4 regions of the Bacillus sp. FG16 genome follow, and region 1 is predicted to be linked to each of the others. Evidence: predicted binding sites of a transcription regulator. Region 1 holds the regulator's gene; each other region holds the start of a gene.
The links. The regulator Rex, encoded in region 1, represses fermentation and respiration genes when NADH is low (regulators of the CRP and FNR family bind a similar motif). The targets are predictions, from matches to a motif close to TTGTGAAATATTTCACAA.

Region 1 (5,161 bases):
TACGGCGACTTTGAGCACGTTTCGTTGTAGAGGCGCGAGCTATATTCTTTTGAACGAAGTCCTCAAGTTTTGCGATTTCATCTTGTTGTTTTTCGTAACGTTTCATTTCTTGCTCGTATAAGGCTGATTTTAAGTCTAAATATTTACTGTAGTTACCAACAAATCGTCTGCTTTCTTTATTCGAAATTTCATATACTTGTGTAACGAGTTTGTCTAAGAAATAACGGTCATGTGAAACGATTAATATTGCGCCAGGATAACCTTGTAAATATTGCTCAAGCCATGTTAATGTTTCGATGTCTAAATGGTTTGTAGGCTCGTCCAAAATAAGTAAGTCTGGTTTTGTTAATAATAATTTCCCAAGAGCTAATCTTGTTTTTTGCCCACCGCTTAAAGTAGAAATCGTCGTCTGGTGCGTTTCAACTGGGAAGCCAAGGCCGCTTAAAATGGAGCGAATATCCGCTTCATATTGATATCCACCTTGATCTTTATAATTGAGTTGCAATTGGTCATAATCAGCTAACAATCTTTCATATATAGCTTCGTTTGAAAAGTTTTCTTCTTTGCCCATTTCTTGCTCAAGCCTTCGAAGTTTTGTCTCCATTTGCTGTAAGTGGGTAAAGACGGTTAGCATTTCATCCCAAATTGTTAAAGACGTTTCTAGACCGGTATTTTGAGCTAAATACCCGATTGAGACATCTTTCGGTTTTATAATTTCGCCACCATCATGTGATAACTCACCAGCGATAATTTTTAATAATGTAGATTTTCCAGCTCCATTCCTTCCAACTAATGCGATACGATCTTTTGTTTGTACTTCCAATTTTATGTTTGCAAGAATTGTTTCTGCACCGTATAATTTCGAAAGTCCATTTACTTGTAATAAAATCAATGTTTTCACCTCAAATAATTTCTTAACTTTGCCATGTTTATATTTCTCAATCATACTAAAAATAGTGTATAGTTTAAAATAAGAGAGAATACTTCTTCTCTTTATTATACAAGGAATTTAATGAGTGCTAAACTTCTGTATTTGATTAAAGTATATGAATAAAGATAGGAAGAGAGGAGAGGTCATATGGATCAGCAAAAGATTCCACAAGCCACTGCTAAAAGATTGCCTCTATACTATCGATTTATCCAAAACTTATCTCTTTCTGGTAAGCAGCGTGTTTCATCGGCCGAATTGAGTGAAGCGGTAAAAGTAGATTCCGCAACAATACGAAGAGATTTTTCGTATTTTGGAGCGTTAGGGAAAAAGGGATATGGATATAACGTAAATTATTTATTATCATTTTTCCGCGAAACACTTGATCAAGATGATATAACGCGTGTAGCACTTATTGGAGTAGGTAATTTAGGGACCGCTTTCTTACATTATAATTTCACGAAAAACAATAATACAAAAATTGAAATGGCATTTGATGTTAGTGAAGAGAAAGTTGGAACAGAAATCGGGGGCATTCCTGTATACCATTTAGATGAATTAGAAGAGAGATTATCAAATGATATACAAGTGGCAATATTAACAGTACCGGCTACAGTAGCACAAGCTGTAGCAGATAGATTAGCTGAAACGAGCGTGCATGGTATTTTGAATTTCACACCAGCACGATTAAACGTATCAGAGAATATTAGAATTCATCATATTGATTTAGCTGTAGAGTTACAAACATTAGTTTACTTTTTGAAAAACTATCCACAATAAAACGCAGAGGAAGCGACCTCTGCGTTTTATTATTGTTTCTTCTTTGTGAATTTAACTAATATAAGGCGAAGTGCCAAATTAAAATCAATTGTTGCCATAACTGCAAATAGTATTGTCCACACATTCCAGATTGTATCTGTCACGTTCGTAATGGCGAAGCGTGTAAAGATACATCCAAGAAGGAAGTATAGTGCAGCCATGAACAATGGTGAGTTTCTCATACAAAAAATCCTCCGATAAAGCCTTGCATTTTTTCAGCTTCTTTAATCATTTCTTGAATTTGCTCATTGCTCATAAAAATTTGCCCAATAGCGACTAATGTATTCATCGCAACATGAGCTGCAATCGGAACGATAATACGCTTCGTCTTCACATATAAGAAGGCGAATACGAGCCCCATAGCAGTGTATACCAATAAGTGAGTAAAATCAAAATGGATTGCTGCAAATACAAGCGAACTAATGATAGCTGCAATAAAGAAGTTAAACTTCTTATAAAGTGTACCAAATAAAATTTTTCTAAATACGATTTCTTCCAAGATAGGTCCGATTATAGATACGACAATAAGGAACCAAGGTGTCGTTCTTGCAATTTCCATCAGTTTCATTGTATTTTCTGAACCTTGTTTAATTCCTAGCAGCTGCATCTCGATCATACCGGCAACTATTTGTGAAAAGAAAGCCAAGAAGAAGCCGATGAAAATCCATCCAATAGTAGCTGGAACAGAAGAGCGCATTGCATCTAAATGCCTGTCACGAATGTCTGTTCTAAGTAACCAAAGAACGATACATAATGCAACAAAGAAGCTAATAATCGCCCAGTGTCCCGTTATGATTTGTCCTTTTTCCTCCATGGTAAATCCTCTATTATCATAGAGTCCTGTTTTTAGGAGAAGTGGTAATCCAACAATTCCAGATAACTGCATTAAAATGTATGTAACGATAATCCACCAGTATTGTTTCTTCAAATAGTTTAACCATCCTTTCTAACTCTAGTGTATGAGATGAGGTAGGATAACATGTAAATATGTTATCTACGATATAAACTTTCATTCGAATTATGATTTTTTTGTAAATCCGTATTTGAAATTAAAGTAGGAGACAGGAAAAAGTTGTACGTTTAGCGAAAACAACTTAGGGTGTCTTTCATATTGTAACATACGAGTAGGGGAAACAACGATTCATATAGTAAAGGCAGTATTCTATATAGAAAGTTTATATAGTAATTTGCGAAAAAATTATGATTTTTTTACTTGCAAAAGAAATTGAGATTATTTATTATTATAAGTGTGTTAGCACTCGGGTGACTTGAGTGCTAATAAATAAAATTTACATAACAAAATGAGGAGGTTATTGTTCATGCTAAAGCCATTAGGTGATCGCGTTGTAATTGAGCTTGTTCAAGCAGAAGAAAAAACAGCAAGTGGTATTGTATTACCAGATACTGCAAAAGAAAAACCACAAGAGGGTAAAGTTGTTGCAGTAGGTACTGGTCGAGTGCTTGAAAATGGTGAGCGTGTTGCTTTAGAGGTAGCAGCAGGTGATCTTATCATCTTCTCAAAATATGCAGGTACTGAAGTGAAATATGAAGGTACAGACTACTTGATTTTACGTGAAAGTGACATTTTAGCAGTTATCGGTTAATTATATAAATCTTAAAAAATCCAAGGGGGTCAATTATTATGGCAAAAGATATTAAATTTAGTGAAGAAGCACGTCGTTCGATGCTTCGCGGTGTCGACACTCTTGCAAACGCAGTAAAAGTAACGCTTGGACCAAAAGGTCGTAACGTTGTACTTGAGAAAAAATTTGGTTCACCACTTATTACAAATGATGGTGTAACAATCGCAAAAGAAATCGAATTAGAAGATGCATTCGAAAACATGGGTGCGAAATTAGTAGCAGAAGTTGCTAGCAAAACAAACGATGTAGCTGGTGACGGAACAACAACTGCAACTGTATTAGCGCAAGCTATGATTCGTGAAGGTCTTAAAAACGTAACAGCTGGTGCTAACCCAATGGGTCTTCGTAAAGGTATCGAAAAAGCTGTTACTGCTGCAATTGAAGAATTAAAAACGATTTCTAAACCAATCGAAGGCAAATCTTCTATCGCACAAGTAGCTGCTATTTCTGCAGCTGACGAAGAAGTAGGTCAATTAATCGCTGAAGCAATGGAGCGCGTTGGTAACGACGGCGTTATTACTTTAGAAGAGTCTAAAGGATTCACAACAGAATTAGACGTAGTAGAAGGTATGCAATTTGATCGTGGATATGCATCTCCTTACATGATTACTGATTCTGACAAAATGGAAGCAGTTCTTGATAACCCATACATCTTAATTACTGACAAAAAGATTTCTAACATCCAAGAAATCTTACCAGTATTAGAGCAAGTGGTACAACAAGGTAAACCACTTCTTATCATTGCTGAAGATGTAGAAGGCGAAGCTTTAGCTACATTAGTAGTGAACAAACTTCGTGGTACATTCAATGTAGTAGCTGTTAAAGCTCCTGGATTTGGTGACCGTCGTAAAGCAATGCTAGAAGATATCGCAATCTTAACTGGTGGCGAAGTAATCACTGAAGAATTAGGTCGTGACTTAAAATCTGCTACAGTTGAATCTTTAGGACGTGCTGGTAAAGTTGTTGTTACAAAAGAAAACACAACTGTAGTTGAAGGTATTGGAAATACAGAGCAAATCGCAGCTCGCATTGGTCAAATTCGTGCGCAATTAGAAGAAACAACTTCTGAATTCGATCGTGAAAAATTACAAGAGCGTCTTGCGAAACTTGCAGGTGGCGTAGCAGTAATTAAAGTCGGTGCAGCAACTGAAACTGAGTTAAAAGAGCGCAAACTTCGCATTGAAGATGCACTTAACTCAACTCGTGCAGCAGTAGAAGAAGGTATCGTTGCAGGTGGTGGTACTTCACTTATGAACGTATACACGAAAGTAGCTTCTATCGTAGCTGAAGGCGACGAAGCAACAGGTATCAACATCGTACTTCGCGCACTAGAAGAGCCAGTTCGTCAAATCGCAATCAACGCTGGTCTAGAAGGATCTGTAGTTGTAGAGCGTCTAAAAGGCGAAAAAGTAGGCGTTGGTTTCAACGCAGCTACTGGCGAATGGGTTAACATGCTTGAGTCTGGTATCGTAGATCCAGCTAAAGTAACTCGTTCTGCACTTCAAAACGCAGCATCTGTTGCAGCTATGTTCTTAACAACTGAAGCTGTAGTAGCTGACAAGCCAGCACCAAATGCACCAGCAATGCCTGACATGGGCGGCATGGGCATGGGCGGTATGGGCGGAATGATGTAATAAGCATCACTCTGTAAAGCTGTGCAATTTATAAATAGTTAATTAGAAGAAGGCTACTTCCTTGATGAGAGGAGGTAGTCTTTTGTTGTTTAAATATATATTTAAAGGTTTTAAGCTGATTAGCTTAAAAATACGGG
Region 2 (5,161 bases), on a different contig from region 1:
GGCGTTAGTTGCATTAGCTGAGAAATGTATGCAAGCTGAAGAAAATATTCAAGTTGTAAAAGGTATGATTGCAACAGGTGATTCATTTATGAGTGATCCGAACCGCGTTGCAGCCATCCGTGATAAATTTGAAAATCTTTATGCGGTAGAAATGGAAGCAGCAGCTGTTGCACAAGTATGCCACCAATATGAAGTTCCGTTTGTTATCATTCGCGCACTTTCTGATATTGCTGGTAAAGAATCAAATGTTTCATTTGATCAGTTTTTAGATCAAGCAGCTCTTCATTCTACAAACTTTATCGTAAAAGTGTTAGAAGAGTTAAAGTAATGTAACAAAAAGGCAACTGTCTCATATAAAGAAAATACATACAGTTGCCTTTTCTTTATTGGCAAACAAGGGGGAGAACACGATGAATGTATATCGTGGAGTTCATGAGTTAATCGGTCATACACCAATTGTAGAAATTACTCGTTTTTCACTTCCGAAAGGGGTCCGTTTATTTGCAAAACTTGAATTTTATAACCCAGGCGGAAGCGTTAAGGATCGTTTAGGAAGAGAATTAATCGAAGATGCGCTAGAAAAAGGGCTTGTTACCCAGGGTGGAACAATTATTGAACCGACTGCTGGGAATACTGGTATTGGACTGGCACTTGCAGCGTTAGAACATGATTTGCGCGTTATTGTTTGTGTACCAGAGAAATTTAGTATTGAAAAACAAGAATTAATGAAAGCGCTAGGTGCAACGGTCGTGCATACACCGACTGAGCAAGGAATGACCGGTGCAATTGCAAAAGCAAAAGAGTTAGTAAATGAAATACCGAATTCATACTCTCCAAGTCAATTTGCAAATGAGGCAAATCCTCGTGCATACTTTAAAACGTTAGGCCCTGAACTGTGGGATGCATTGAATGGAGAGATTAACATATTTGTTGCTGGAGCAGGAACTGGCGGTACTTTTATGGGGACTGCATCTTATTTGAAAGAAAAAAATATAGATATTAAAACAGTTATCGTAGAGCCAGAAGGATCTATTTTAAATGGTGGTAAGGCTGGTTCACATGAGACCGAAGGAATTGGATTGGAATTTATCCCGCCATTTTTGAAGACATCTTATTTTGATGAAATTCATACGATTTCTGATCGAAATGCATTTTTAAGAGTGAAAGAATTAGCGCAAAAAGAAGGACTTCTCGTTGGAAGCTCTTCAGGAGCAGCATTTCATGCGAGCTTACTTGAGGCAGAGAAGGCAGCGCCAGGTACAAATATTGTAACAATTTTTCCTGATAGCAGTGAGCGCTATTTAAGTAAAGACATATACAAAGGATGGGAATAAAAAATGAGAGCAAAGACAAAGTTAATTCATGGTATTCGCATAGGAGAACCTTCAACTGGATCTGTAAACGTACCGATCTATCAAACAAGTACGTACAAACAAGAAGCAGTTGGTAAGCATCAAGGATATGAATATTCACGTACAGGTAACCCAACACGTGCAGCTTTAGAAGAAATGATTGCTGTATTAGAAAATGGGCATGCTGGATTTGCATTTGGTTCTGGAATGGCTACTATTACAGCGACAATTATGTTGTTCTCAAAAGGTGACCACGTTATTTTAACAGATGATGTTTATGGTGGAACGTATCGTGTTATTACAAAAGTATTAAACCGCTTCGGTATTGAACATACATTTGTAGACACAACAAACTTAGAGGAAGTTGTAGAAGCAATTCGTCCAAATACGAAAGCAATCTATGTGGAAACACCAACGAATCCATTACTAAAAATTACTGATATTAAGAAAATATCTACTCTTGCTAAAGAGAAAGATTTATTAACAATTATTGATAATACATTCATGACGCCATATTGGCAGTCGCCGATTTCTTTAGGAGCAGACATTGTACTTCACAGTGCAACGAAATATTTAGGAGGTCATAGTGACGTAGTTGCAGGTCTAGTAGTGGTAAATAGCCCACAACTAGCAGAAGACCTTCACTTTGTACAAAACTCAACAGGAGGTATTCTGGGACCACAAGATAGCTTCTTACTACTTCGCGGTTTAAAAACATTAGGAATTCGTATGGAAGAACATGAAACGAATTCACGCGCTATTGCTGAATTCTTAAATAATCATCCAAAAGTAAATAAAGTATATTACCCAGGTCTTGAATCACATCAAAACCACGAATTAGCAACAGAACAAGCAAATGGATTTGGTGCTATTATCTCGTTTGATGTAGATAGTGAGGAAACATTAAATAAAGTACTTGAGAAACTGCAATACTTTACACTTGCTGAAAGCTTAGGAGCAGTAGAAAGTTTAATTTCTATCCCATCTCAAATGACACATGCATCAATCCCAGCAGATCGCCGTAAAGAATTAGGAATTACAGATACATTAATTCGTATTTCTGTCGGTATTGAAGATGGTGAAGATTTAATTGAAGATTTAGCACAAGCGCTAGCGTAATAAAAAATGCACTGCTAATGTGGAGCAGTGCATTTTTATTATGTTAATTTGTGAAATATTTCACAAATTAGACATACACAAATGAAATGATTTCATGTATATTGAATTCATGAAATGTTATTCACGAGTAAACTTGTGAAATGTTTCACAAACGATGGGATTCATGTAGGACGGTAACTCTATTTTTTTTTCGCTAATCGGGACTTATTATGACCTATAGGGACTTATAAAGACCGTGATAACAGAATAGGAGGAAATTTACATGGTAGTCAAAGAGAAAGTTGTAAATGAAATGCAAGAGGTAAAAGAGATGATTGATACGTTAGTAAATAACGGTCAACAAGCTTTACAAGCATTAGAAAGTTTTACACAAGAGCAGATTGACAACATTGTTCATGAAATGGCATTAGCAGGTGTTGATCAACATATGCCACTTGCAAAATTGGCTGTTGAAGAAACAGGCCGTGGTGTCTATGAAGACAAATGCATTAAAAATATTTTTGCCACTGAATATATTTGGCATAGTATAAAGCAAGATAAAACGGTAGGAATTATTCACGAAGATCCTCATGAAGAAATAATAGAAATTGCAGAACCTGTCGGTGTAGTAGCTGGGGTAACACCAGTAACGAATCCAACGTCGACAACAATGTTTAAAGCGTTGATTGCGATAAAAACGAGAAATCCAATTATTTTCGCATTTCATCCTTCTGCACAAAATTGTTCGGTGGCAGCAGCGAAAACCGTATATGATGCAGCAATGAAAGCTGGTGCACCAAAACATTGTATTCAATGGATTGAAAGACCGTCTGTCGAAGCGACGAAACAATTAATGAACCATGAGGGTGTGGCACTCGTTCTAGCAACTGGAGGCGCTGGTATGGTGAAATCAGCTTACTCTACTGGAAAACCAGCGCTAGGTGTAGGTCCTGGTAATGTACCGTGTTATATAGAAAAATCAGCACATGTAAAACGAGCTGTTAATGATTTAATTTTATCGAAAACATTTGATAACGGTATGATTTGTGCATCGGAACAAGCAATCATTGTCGATAAAGAAATCTATGATGATGTTAAAACAGAAATGATCGAAAACAATTGTTACTTTGTAACAGAAGAAGAAAGAAAAAAATTAGAAAAGCTCGTTATAAATGAAAATACATGTGCAGTAAATAGTGATATTGTAGGAAAATCAGCACAGTATATTGCCGAATTAGTTGGGATTACTGTTCCTGAACATACAAAAATGCTTGTAGCTGAAATTCAAGGTATCGGAGCAGCATACCCGTTATCTCGTGAGAAACTGAGCCCAGTATTAGCCTGTGTGAAGGCGAATTCATTAGAAAAAGGATTTACATATTGCGAAGAAATGTTGAACCTCGGTGGTTTAGGACATTCAGCAGTTATTCATTCTACAAATAAAGAAGTGCAAAAGCAATTTGGATTACGTATGAAAGCTTGCCGTCTCATTGTAAATGCACCTTCATCACAAGGTGGAATAGGGGATATATATAACGGATTTATTCCATCACTTACACTTGGTTGTGGTTCTTACGGAAAAAATTCAGTTTCCCAAAATGTAACAGCGACTCATTTATTAAATATAAAAAGGCTGGCAAATAGAAAAAAGAATATGCAGTGGTTCAAATTGCCACCAAAAATTTATTTTGAAAAACATGCTACAGCGTATTTAGCAAATATGCCTAACATTTCACGTGCATTTATTGTAACGGATCCTGGAATGGTTGAACATGGCTATGTCGATACAGTCACGCACTATTTAAACAAGCATGCAAATGATGTGAAAATTGAAGTTTTCTTTGAGGTCGAACCAGATCCATCAGATGAAACTGTCTTTAAAGGTGCGGAAATGATGAGAAGCTTTAAGCCAGATGTAATTATCGCACTTGGTGGCGGTTCAGCTATGGATGCAGCAAAAGGAATGTGGTTATTCTATGAGCATCCAGAAACGACATTCTATGGCATTAAACAGAAGTTTTTAGATATAAGAAAACGTACATGTAAATATCCGGAATTAGGAAAAAAGGCGCAGTTTGTTGCGATTCCAACAACATCAGGAACAGGATCAGAAGTGACACCATTTGCGGTTATTACAGATAAGAAAAATAATATAAAGTATCCGCTCGCAGATTATGAATTAACACCAGATGTAGCAATTGTTGATCCGCAATTTGTAATGACAGTACCACCACATGTAACAGCAGATACTGGTATGGATGTTTTAACACATGCAATTGAGGCGTATGTGTCTGTTATGGCAAATGACTATACAGATGGATTAGCATTAAAAGCTATTGATCTCGTATTCAAATATTTACCGAGAGCATATAAAGATGGAAATGATGAAGAAGCACGGGAAAAAATGCATAACGCTTCTGCAATTGCAGGGATGGCATTTGCAAATGCTTTTCTAGGTATTAATCACAGCTTAGCACATAAAATTGGTCCAGAATTCCATATACCACACGGACGTGCAAATGCAATTCTTATGCCGCACGTAGTCCGCTATAATGCTATTAAGCCAAGAAAACACGCATTGTTCCCAAAATATGAGCACTTTGTAGCAGATGAACGCTATGCACATATTGCGAGAATGCTTGGGCTTCCAGCAAGCTCAGTAGCAGAAGGTGTGGAATCACTCGTCAAAGCAATTATTGAGCTTGGAAAAA
Region 3 (5,161 bases), on a different contig from region 1:
TGAATAAAACTTACGAGGCGGTCCCATATCTGATGGTTTCTTTTCAATATTTACAAGCTTTTTCTTCTCTAATCGTACGAGGATAGTATACACCGTACCTTCCACAACTTCTGTAAACCCAAGATCATTCAGGTGGCGGGTAATCTCATAGCCATACGTTTCACGGCGACTAATGATTTCCAGTACACACCCTTCCAGTGAACCTTTCAGCATTTCAGTTAAATTTTCCATGTCCAGATCCTCCTTTACCCCCTATTCTGTCTGACTTATATTCAGTATCACAGAGTACTAAGGCGAATTTTTTACTGAGTAGTTTTTGTGAATCCGAACTATTCAGTATTACTTATTACATCTACATTGTATGACTAAGTAGTTATGGATGTCAACTGATTTTTAAATTTTTTCTAAAATCCGCTATTACCTATTGTCTACTGAAAATATTTTGAGAAACAACACTACTCAGTATTGCTTACTACAAGTACATTGTATGACTAAGTAGCGATGGATGTCAACTCGATTTTTATATTTTTTCTAAAATCAACTATTACCTATTCGATACAGCCTATTTTCTTTTTTTATTTTGCCCCATACCTATCCCACTAAGAAAAGAAAATACCCCAAAACAAAAAATTCTACATTTTTATTTTGGGGCGCTATACTATACCAAAGTTAATGAATATGGCTAGCTCTTCTTATTAATAAGACAGATCATTTTTTGTTACGATAACATCATAGCCATGTCTTCTGCTGCATTTGTAATCAGTTTTAAACCGAATGTTTCTTGTAATACATCAAGTACGCCAGGTGAAATAAATTCAGGAGCCTTTGGACCGATGCGAATATCTTGAATCCCAAGACTAAATAGCCCTAGTAAAATAGCAACCGCTTTTTGTTCAAACCATGATAGGACAATACTTACTGGCAATTCATTCACTTCACATTGAAAAGCATCAGCTAAAGCAGCCGCTATTTTCACTGTAGAAATTGAATTATTGCACTGTCCTAAATCAATGTAACGCGGAATTTCCGTACCAGGTACAACACCGTAATCCACATCATTAAAGCGGAATTTCCCGCAAGAAGTTGTTAAAATAACCGTTTCTGGCGGAAGTGACGTTGCTAATTCACGATAATATTCTCCGCCTTTTCCCGGTGCATCACAACCGGCGATAACAAAGAAACGCTTTATTTTCCCTTCTTTTACTGCGTCAATAATTTCTGGAGCTAATGATAATACTGTATTATGATGAAACCCTGTCACTAACTGTTCATCCGACTCCATATGTACTTCTGGAAGTTCTAGCGTTTTTTGAATTAATGGTGTAAAATCATCATTTTCAATTTTTTGTACACCTTCTAAACCTGCAATATCATATGAAAAGAATCGATCAGAGTATGATCCTTTAATTGGCATAACACAGTTCGTTGTAGCTAATATGGCACCAGTAAATTTTTCAAAAAGGCGTCTTTGATCATACCATGCCTTACCGATGTTTCCTTTTAAATGTTTATATTTTTTCAGCTGCGGGTATCCGTGTGCTGGTAGCATTTCAGAATGTGTATAAATATTAATGTCTTTTCCTTCTGTTTGCTTTAATAGTTCTTCTAATGCAAATAAATTATGGCCCGTAACTACAATTGCTTTACCTTCTACACGATTTTGTGTAATTTGGACAGGTTCTGGCACACCAAAATGATTCGTATGTGCCTCATCCAATAACTCCATCACCTGTAAAGCTGATTTCCCAACTTTCATAGCCATATCAATATGCTCTTGTTCGTTAAAATTAGAATTTGTTAATGTCATATATAAAGCTTCTTGTGTTGTAGCATCTACAAATGCATCCGTATACCCTAGCTGAGCAGCATGAGTACGATAAGCCGCAATTCCTTTTAACCCAAACACAATCGTATCTTGTAAACTAGCAATCGTTTCATTCTTGCCACACACACCCATTACTTTGCATCCACCTGTTGGCGTTTGTTCACATTGATAACAAAACATATCATCCCACCCTCTCCCAATCATTCATTACACCTTAAGCATAATACCCATTGAAAAAAAGTGATGTGATATCAATCACAATAATATATAAAGATTTGTGACAGTTCATATTGTTGACATAATATTTTTATTGACACTAAAAAACACATTAGTGTGCACACACCTTTCGATACTTTTAAATAGCTAAATAATTAATTTGGAGAAATATATACAAAGAAAAAAATTTTTTTGAATCCCTTATACAAATAGTTGCAATTCATCACATATGAAAATAGACATACAAATACGCTATTCTTTATATCATTCAATAGAAAGAGAATAGCGTATTTTTTATTTTAAGGAACTATCATTTTTTTATTAAAGCCTTTATTGTAAACCTCTTTATTTACAATACATTTACACTATCTTAACATTACTTACATTATTTATATGATATATTTATATAGAAGCTACTTAAGAAATTTCATATACATTTTATCTTTATGATCTCTAATCTAATCAATAAAAAGATCATGTTATATTTTTATAACAGGGGTGAATTACGATGACTGAAACTTTAAAAACACTTATAATGCTTGATGCTACTTACGTTGTTATTGCAATTATGACAGTACTAGTATTTGTATACTTGGAATTAAAATCTCAGTAATATATGCTGGCGTAATCGACAGATTCAGCATTTAAATATAGTTAGAAGAAAGAGAGGAGAAAATTATTTCTCCTCTCTTTTGTATTTCTACAATTTCTTATTTTAATAAATCCAATGTATGTAAAAGTAATCCCTTGTCTCCTACTTCTCCATGACCAGGTACTACCGAATTTATATTTCCATATCGCTTCAGCACATTCTCAATTGATGTAGACCATTCATTTACGTACGAATCCGCAACATTTCCTAAATCTTTAGCTTCCGCAGATTTTACTAAACAGCCTCCAGCTAAAATTTGATATTGTGGCAACCAAACAACAATATTATCTTCTGTATGTCCTTTCCCTGGATAGAACGTTTCTACTTTTGTATTGCCAAACTTCAAACTCGTAATTGTTTGTAAATCTCCAAGCGGCTCTTCATATCCACTTTTCTTTGCTAGTTCTGCGGTTAATGCTGTACTATGCGCTTTAATGCCTCTTTCTTTCAACGCTGTTATTCCGCCAATTCGATCAGCGTGCGCATGTGTAATAATGACATCCGTTACGCACTTCTGAAATTTCTTTTCTACCATTTCTATTAGTTCCTTCGTTAATTTATCATCCCAAGAAGAATCAACAAGTACTAAACCTTTAGAAGTATTAAGAACTAGACCGTTCGAAGGAACTGCTTCTCCATTAAAATAACCTAACTCCGTATGAACCCATACATTCTTGTTTAACTGAGATATTGAAATGGTTCCCGTCTCATTTTTTATTACTTTTTGCTCTACCTTTTGTGATGCTTGTACAGAAGAAATCGTGCTAACAAATTGAGTTGTTCCTAGTAAACTTACACATAATCCTACTTTTAACAACGTATTCTTTTTCATGTTATCAACCCTTTCTTTCAAGCTAAATAGTTATTACCTATATTATACAATTCATCTCAAATGTTTGTTCCATCTTCATTTGCATACTTTTATGTAATTAACAAAAAAGCGTACAAAATTTTGTACGCTTTAAAACTTAATCTTCCATTCCATAATTCTCAAACTCTTCCTCATTCCCATAAAACACATTCAAATCAATATACTTTTCTTTTCCATTATAACCGCTTAATCTCCCGCGGTTCGTGTATTGCCAAAACGTCCATTTTCTCTCATCAGATAAACTTGTTTTTGTAAGAACACTACGAATCCATATATCACATTTTGGATACGCATCCTTTATATATAAATCATACGCCTCTTGCGTTGCATACAATATTACTTTCTTATCGTAATGTTTTTCTAGCATTTCAATCATGACCGCCAACTCTTTCGTAACATCTTCACGCTTAGGTGGATTATCTTTTTTGTTAGCGTAAAACTCAACATCAATCACGGGTGGCAGTGCTTGTTTATATTTTGGAACAGTTCGTATAAATTGCTCTACTTGTGTTTCACCCTTACTATCGAAACTAAAAAAATGATACGCTCCGATACGCATATCTGTCTTATTCGCATTCCTCCAATTTTTCGAAAAGTACTCATCCACAAACGAACTTCCTTCAGTCGCCTTTATAAACGCAAACTTCATATTTTGCTTTTCCAACTCTCTCCAATCTATATCCCCTTGATACGATGCGACATCTACACCTTTTATTTCATACTTATCAGCACTTATTTGATTCGGAATGAATATGCCTTGAAAAACTAAGTAAACGACAACACTTATTACACTAATTAAAGTAAAGATTCCTCCTATAAAAAGCTTCTTTTTCATTCATATCACCCATCTTTACAAATTAAAATTCTACTTACCATTCACGCTTTTTATTAATTTTCATTTTTTCTTTAAACGCCTTCTCTAAATCAATATTTAATTTATTTGCTAAATCACATACATTCCAAATTACATCAAACATTTCTAAACCGATCTCTCTTTTCGCATCTTGTATTGTATCACGCTTTAATATGACTTCCGCTAATTCACCTAATTCCGCTATCGTATATATCGTACGCTCTTCAATTGTTGTGTCTTGAAATCCTTTTTTTTTACTGAAATTTGATACATACCTCTGAAATTCCACAATATTCATACTTAATCTCCCCTCATTACAAATACTCCATTTTTCTATTACCCTTAAAATCAAAATTGCATTTTGTTAAATTATAACATTCAGACTATAATTTATTTATAGCCTATTAACGGAGGTGTTTTCAATGACTCTCTTCGCTTCCCCATCATTATTCATAGTGGCAATCCTTTCATTTGCACTAGCTTATTTCATTGGAGTAAAACAATACACTTGGCTCTTATCAGGATTCAACGAACGCCGCGTGCCTGATAAAGTGAAGTTATCAAAAATAGTTGGTCTTTATAATTTAGTTGCTGGTGTCATTGCCACAATCGGTAGTGTCTTCACTACTCCTAATGTCACAATCGTTATTCCTATCATTATAATTGGACACTTTATTATCGCCGCTTATGTAAATACACGCATGGTGCAGTGAAAAAAGATCACCCAAATGGATGATCTTTTTT
Region 4 (5,161 bases), on a different contig from region 1:
TATGATGTGAATATTCTTTCCCTTGATTTTAATATGGGGTGGGGAGCAAAAAATGGACTGGATTTTGTAGAAGCTTTTTGTACAGAGGGGTTATATGTAAATGAAATTCACCTTCATACGAATGATATCATCGGTATGCACAAGATGAAACAGAGAATGGATAAGGGAAAGGAAGAAGGAGAAATTAATCCTCACCTTGTTGTTAAATACGTGGGAAGCTAAAAACTCCAAAGTAAAACTTTGGAGTTTTTAATGTTTCATATGTGCTTGTAAAGGAATAATCTCTTCTTGTTGAGTTGCTGCGATTTCAGTTTCTTCCTGTTGAACTTCAGGTGTTTTCTTTGTTAAGTAGTGGTATACCATACCGACAAATACTGATCCGCCAATAATGTTACCGATTGTAACAGGAATTAAGTTATGAATAGCACCTGAAAAAGAAATTGTCTCAGGATGCGGTGAAACTAAAGATAAAGCAAAGAGTGACAAGTTTGCAATACTATGTTCGTAACCAGATAAGAAGAATGTGAAAACAAGTAGCATCATGACCATTATTTTTGCTGTGTCGCCTTTAACCTGAGATGGTAAGAAGCAAGCAAGACATACGAGCCAGTTACATAAAATGGCTTTAAAGAATAGCTGCATTGTAGGTGTGTTCATCTTTCCTTCAACGACTTTATTCATTAAGTGACCGTGATCAATTGCTTCAAAAATTCCAGTTGCGTAAAATAGTAAGGCAAAGAATAACGCGCCGGCTAAGTTACCTGCATAACAAGCAACCCAGTTACGAAGTGTATCAGAAATCGTTGTTTCTTTCCTTAAAGTTGCTACAGTAAAGTACATTGTGTTTCCAGTAAACAATTCAGCACCGCCATATATAATAAGTACGAGAGCAATCCCGAAAAACATAGAAGCAGCTAAATAAGTTGCTGGTGAATCTGCAATGTGAAAAAAGTTACCTAATTTAAAACATAGTACAATAATAAAACCGATATAAATACCCGCAAGTGCAGCACGAATGAAATATTGCATTGGGTTTGTATCTAGCATTTTCTTTTTGCTTTTAGCCAGTTTGACAACATAATCTAGTCCTTGTTCTAGCATGAGTAATACGCTCCTTTAGTAAATCTTCTATAAATACTCCTTATATGAATAAAGTACATGGAATTGTTCTCACTTTCAATAAGTTTGTGCAATGTTTCACAAAAAGGACATACATACGTTAAGAAAACGTTTACAAAAGATAGTATAATGGAATTTTTTCTGGACATTGAGAGGAAGAAAGGAAAAAGAAAAAGCGCTGTAATTACAGCGCTTTTTCGTCTAAATTCTTTTCTACTTTTACTTCTACTTCTTTTGAGAAGAACCAACCACCAACTGCGATTCCGACTAATACAATCCAGAATGTAAGCTTCCACGGAGTGGATTCTGGGAATGAATGTGGAATTACATTTAATGCAGGGTGTGCTAATGTATAAACTGCTAGCTTCACACCAACCCAACCTACAATTAAGAATGCTGCAGTTTCAAGTCCTGGTTTACGTTTTAAGATTTGTACGAAAGCAGTTGCTGCAAATCGCATAATGATTAATCCGATAAGTCCACCTACAAAGATAACAACGAATTGCCCAGTATCTAGACTACCAATTGTACCTAATCCTGTTTTTGGTAAAGTCATTGCTAGTGCAACCGCAGCTAAAATTGAATCAACTGCGAAGGCGATATCAGCAATTTCAACTTTAAATACAGTCCACCAAAAGTTCTCTTGTTTTTTCTTTGCTTCTTTTTCTTCTGTTTCTTCATCTGTATTCTTTTTAACATATGTTTTAAATAAGTGATTACCAGCGATAAACATAAGGTAGATGGCACCGATTGCTTGCACTTGCCATACATCGACTAAGAACGAAATCATAAATAACGATCCAAATCGGAAAACAAATGCCCCCGCTAATCCGTAAAATAGTGCTTTCTTTCGTTTTTCTTCTGGTAAATGTTTTACCATAATTGCAAGAACAAGAGCGTTATCAGCCGCTAAAATCCCTTCAAGTGCAATTAGGATGAGTAATACCCAACCATACTCCAATAATAATGATACATCCATGTACATTCTCCTATCATCTCTATAAGTTCTAAATAAGTGAAGAATTTCCCCACTATTTAGTTTCCCCATACTCCTGCCTATTAACTTTGGAAGAATTTGGAAGTGAATACAAAAAAGACCTCTGCCGTTAATAGGCAAAGGTCTTGCTAGACATATGTAATAAAAATGCCAACAAAGCCGGAAGAACTAAGTTCTACGTAATGACGACTTTGTTTCCAAGAAATATTCTTGGACGCTACTCCCCTTTGGAGATATGTTATTGTATTCTCATTATATGGATAATTTATACGGTTGTCAACCTGTTAAAATATCTTCATTAGGATATTTTATTTTCCGGTTCTTTTTACGAGCAAATGAAAAAGCCAATGTTAAAGGACCCATTTTCCCAAAAAACATCATAAAGATAATAATAGCTTTTCCGATTATAGTTAAGTGAGGTGTTAAGTTCATACTGAGGCCAACAGTCCCAAATGCTGAAAATACTTCGAAAGCACTCATCAATAGAGGAACTCGCTCAGTAATACTCAAAATTAAAATAGCAAAAAAGATAAATGAAATGGAAATAATAGTAATGGTTAATGATTTGACAATGAGAGTATCTTTAATGGATTTTTTAAATACGACAATATCCTCTTGTTCTTGTAAAAATTTAAATACGCCAAAAAATATGATTAAAAATGTTGTTAACTTAATCCCACCACCCGTTGAAGCACTACCAGCACCAATAAACATAAGGAGCATCATTAATAGGAGGGAAGGTTTTGACAATGTAGAAATATCAACAGTATTAAACCCGGCAGTTCGTGTTGAAATTGCTTGAAAATAAGAGGCCATTCCTTCTTCAAATGGGGTAAAACCTCTCATAGAAAGGGAGTTATGGAACTCGAATATAAAAATAAAAAGGGTAGCAATAATGTTGACGATTAGAGTAGAAGTGAGCATAAGTTTTGAATGTAGTGTAAGGTTTTTAAAGTTTTTCTTTCTTTTTATGTCTACAATTACTGTAAAACCAATTCCACCTAAAATGATGAGAGAGGAAATGACGAAATTGACAAGAATGCTATGAGAATGGGACATTAAATTATCGCTCCACACAGAAAAACCAGCATTGTTAAAGGCTGAGATTGAATGGAAAAAACTATAATAGATCCCTTTGGCAACCCCATATTTTGGTACCCATTCAAAAGAAAGAATTAAAGTAGCGATACATTCGACTGTAAAAGAGAATAAAAATAATGCTTTGGCAAGACGGATAACGCCGCCGATATTCGTTTGATTTAATGCTTGTTGCAATAAAATACGGTTTTGAAGACCGATTTTTCTTCCGAGCATAATGGCAATTAAGACCGCAAAGCTCATAATGCCAAGCCCGCCAACTTGTATAAGCGTTAAAATGACACATTGTCCAAATAAAGTAAACACTTTTCCAGTATCCACAACACCAAGCCCAGTAACAGTACAAGCGGAAACGGTTGTAAATAAGGCATCGAGCCATGAAATGGACGTTGTCGTAGCAATTGGCAGTTTTAATAAGCATGTGCCGACAACTGATAATACAATAAAAGATAAAGTAAGAACGCGGGGAGGGCTCATGCTAATATTAATCCGTTTCATGTCACATATTGCTCCTTTCGTTTTGCTTTGATTAGTATGTGAAAAAGCACTGTTATGTATGTTGAAAATAGAAAGAGGCAGATAATATCTGCCTCTAAGCCATATGTTATATTATTATCCACGTAATTGTTGTTGAGCTAAAGCAACAAGACGTTTTGTTACTTCACCGCCAACTGAACCGTTAGAACGAGATGCTGTATTAGAACCTAAGCTTACACCAAATTCTTGTGCAATTTCATATTTAAATTGTTCAAGCGCTTGTTCTGCACCTGGAACTAATAATTTGTTTGTTTTTACCATGTTGATACACATCCTTATGAGTAGTCCAGTTCAGCTAAGTTCTTATCTAAACTGGTAACGTTATTTTATGTGGAAACGACATACTCATACGCGGAAGTAATCGGTGCGATTAGAAGTTCTTGGATAGAAAAAAAGAGTAGCAAATTTGCTACTCTTTTTTCAGTATTGTCGCTGTACCTTCCACGACAATATCATCCGATTGATTATATATGTTTGTTTGCAACGTAATGATTTTTTTATCGTCACGCTTCTTAATAACCTCTGCCACAACGCGAAGTGTATCACCGATTTTGACAGGGGCACGGAATGAAACGTTTTGGGATAAATAAATCGTATTTTTGCCTGGGAGTTTCGTTCCAAGGATGGTAGAAATAAAACTCGAAACGAGCATACCGTGAGCAATACGTTCTTTAAACATTGTCGTTTTTGCAAAAGAATCTAAAATGTGAATAGGATTCACATCTCCAGTCAATTTTGCAAAATTGATAACATCTTCATCTGTAATTGTTTTTGTAAGGGATGCTTGATCACCGACTTGAATCTCATCATAACGAAGCTCCGGAACAGTTTGTGCTTCTTGAAATGGATTCATTTTGTCCTCCTTCTTTTCCATATCGAAAAATGTTAGCCATCTTGATGTAGTAGGAGGAAGAAAGAGTTTTGTTTGTGCTGCAGTTAGCTCCCACATTTTTCTTACTTGATGGAAGTAAATAGATTTTTTGAGTTTTCCTCGAACTTTTTTGCGAGTTCCAACTGTTTTGACTTGAACTCTTCCAAAAAAACCTCTAACTGTTTTTGAGCCTCTTCACGTTGTAATTGTTGTTGCTCAATAAATTGTTTTGTTGTTTCTTCAAATTGACCGCTTGTTTGTGTAAGAATTGACAAAGATGTTTTTGTAGGAGAAACAGTAAGCTGCTGCATATGAGCAGAAAGTTCCTTCCACTTGTCTTGCCACTCGTTAATTTGATCATTTAAGGAGTTACCAGTTAATTGTTTCACGTAATCTGTATATTGGTTATTGAACTGAGCAGTGATTTGTTGTAGTTCTTTTTCTAGTTCATCTACTCCTGATGTTAATTTATGCAAAGCGTCTTGTTGTTGTTTTAATGTTTCTAAAGTAAGTTGCTCTAATTGTTTCCCAGCTGAAGA

Region 2: adhE (bifunctional acetaldehyde-CoA/alcohol dehydrogenase) is a predicted target of Rex. The motif match lies at 2,520-2,537, and genes of this name have one in related genera.
Region 3: hcp (hydroxylamine reductase) is a predicted target of Rex. The motif match lies at 2,069-2,086, and genes of this name have one in related genera.
Region 4: ACODS7_RS04725 (formate/nitrite transporter family protein) is a predicted target of Rex. The motif match lies at 1,186-1,203, and genes of this name have one in related genera.

What each region holds. Positions count from the first base shown of each region.
Region 1 covers NZ_JBMDKC010000108.1:4,375-9,535, forward strand. Annotated here, with positions in the region: gene ACODS7_RS26705 (ABC-F family ATP-binding cassette domain-containing protein) at 1-892, opposite strand, end outside; gene ACODS7_RS26710 (redox-sensing transcriptional repressor Rex) at 1,079-1,708, shown strand; gene ACODS7_RS26715 (YdiK family protein) at 1,738-1,929, opposite strand; gene ACODS7_RS26720 (CPBP family intramembrane glutamic endopeptidase) at 1,926-2,675, opposite strand; gene groES (co-chaperone GroES) at 3,067-3,351, shown strand; gene groL (chaperonin GroEL) at 3,390-5,024, shown strand.
Region 2 covers NZ_JBMDKC010000077.1:7,914-13,074, reverse strand. Annotated here, with positions in the region: gene mtnN (5'-methylthioadenosine/S-adenosylhomocysteine nucleosidase) at 1-328, shown strand, start outside; gene ACODS7_RS23130 (O-acetylserine dependent cystathionine beta-synthase) at 411-1,334, shown strand; gene ACODS7_RS23125 (bifunctional cystathionine gamma-lyase/homocysteine desulfhydrase) at 1,338-2,471, shown strand; gene adhE (bifunctional acetaldehyde-CoA/alcohol dehydrogenase) at 2,734-5,161, shown strand, end outside.
Region 3 covers NZ_JBMDKC010000099.1:4,591-9,751, reverse strand. Annotated here, with positions in the region: gene ACODS7_RS25790 (PadR family transcriptional regulator) at 1-231, opposite strand, end outside; gene hcp (hydroxylamine reductase) at 719-2,005, opposite strand; gene bla2 (BcII family subclass B1 metallo-beta-lactamase) at 2,752-3,525, opposite strand; gene ACODS7_RS25775 (glycoside hydrolase family 25 protein) at 3,662-4,399, opposite strand; gene ACODS7_RS25770 (MazG nucleotide pyrophosphohydrolase domain-containing protein) at 4,434-4,715, opposite strand; gene ACODS7_RS25765 (DUF3784 domain-containing protein) at 4,840-5,130, shown strand; gene ACODS7_RS25760 (hypothetical protein) at 5,160-5,161, opposite strand, start outside.
Region 4 covers NZ_JBMDKC010000007.1:62,080-67,240, reverse strand. Annotated here, with positions in the region: gene ACODS7_RS04730 (cyclic-phosphate processing receiver domain-containing protein) at 1-222, shown strand, start outside; gene ACODS7_RS04725 (formate/nitrite transporter family protein) at 250-1,101, opposite strand; gene ACODS7_RS04720 (TerC family protein) at 1,304-2,098, opposite strand; yybP-ykoY riboswitch at 2,189-2,354, opposite strand; gene ACODS7_RS04715 (TrkH family potassium uptake protein) at 2,393-3,712, opposite strand; gene ACODS7_RS04710 (alpha/beta-type small acid-soluble spore protein) at 3,827-4,012, opposite strand; gene ACODS7_RS04705 (MaoC family dehydratase) at 4,161-4,604, opposite strand; gene phaP (polyhydroxyalkanoic acid inclusion protein PhaP) at 4,706-5,161, opposite strand, start outside.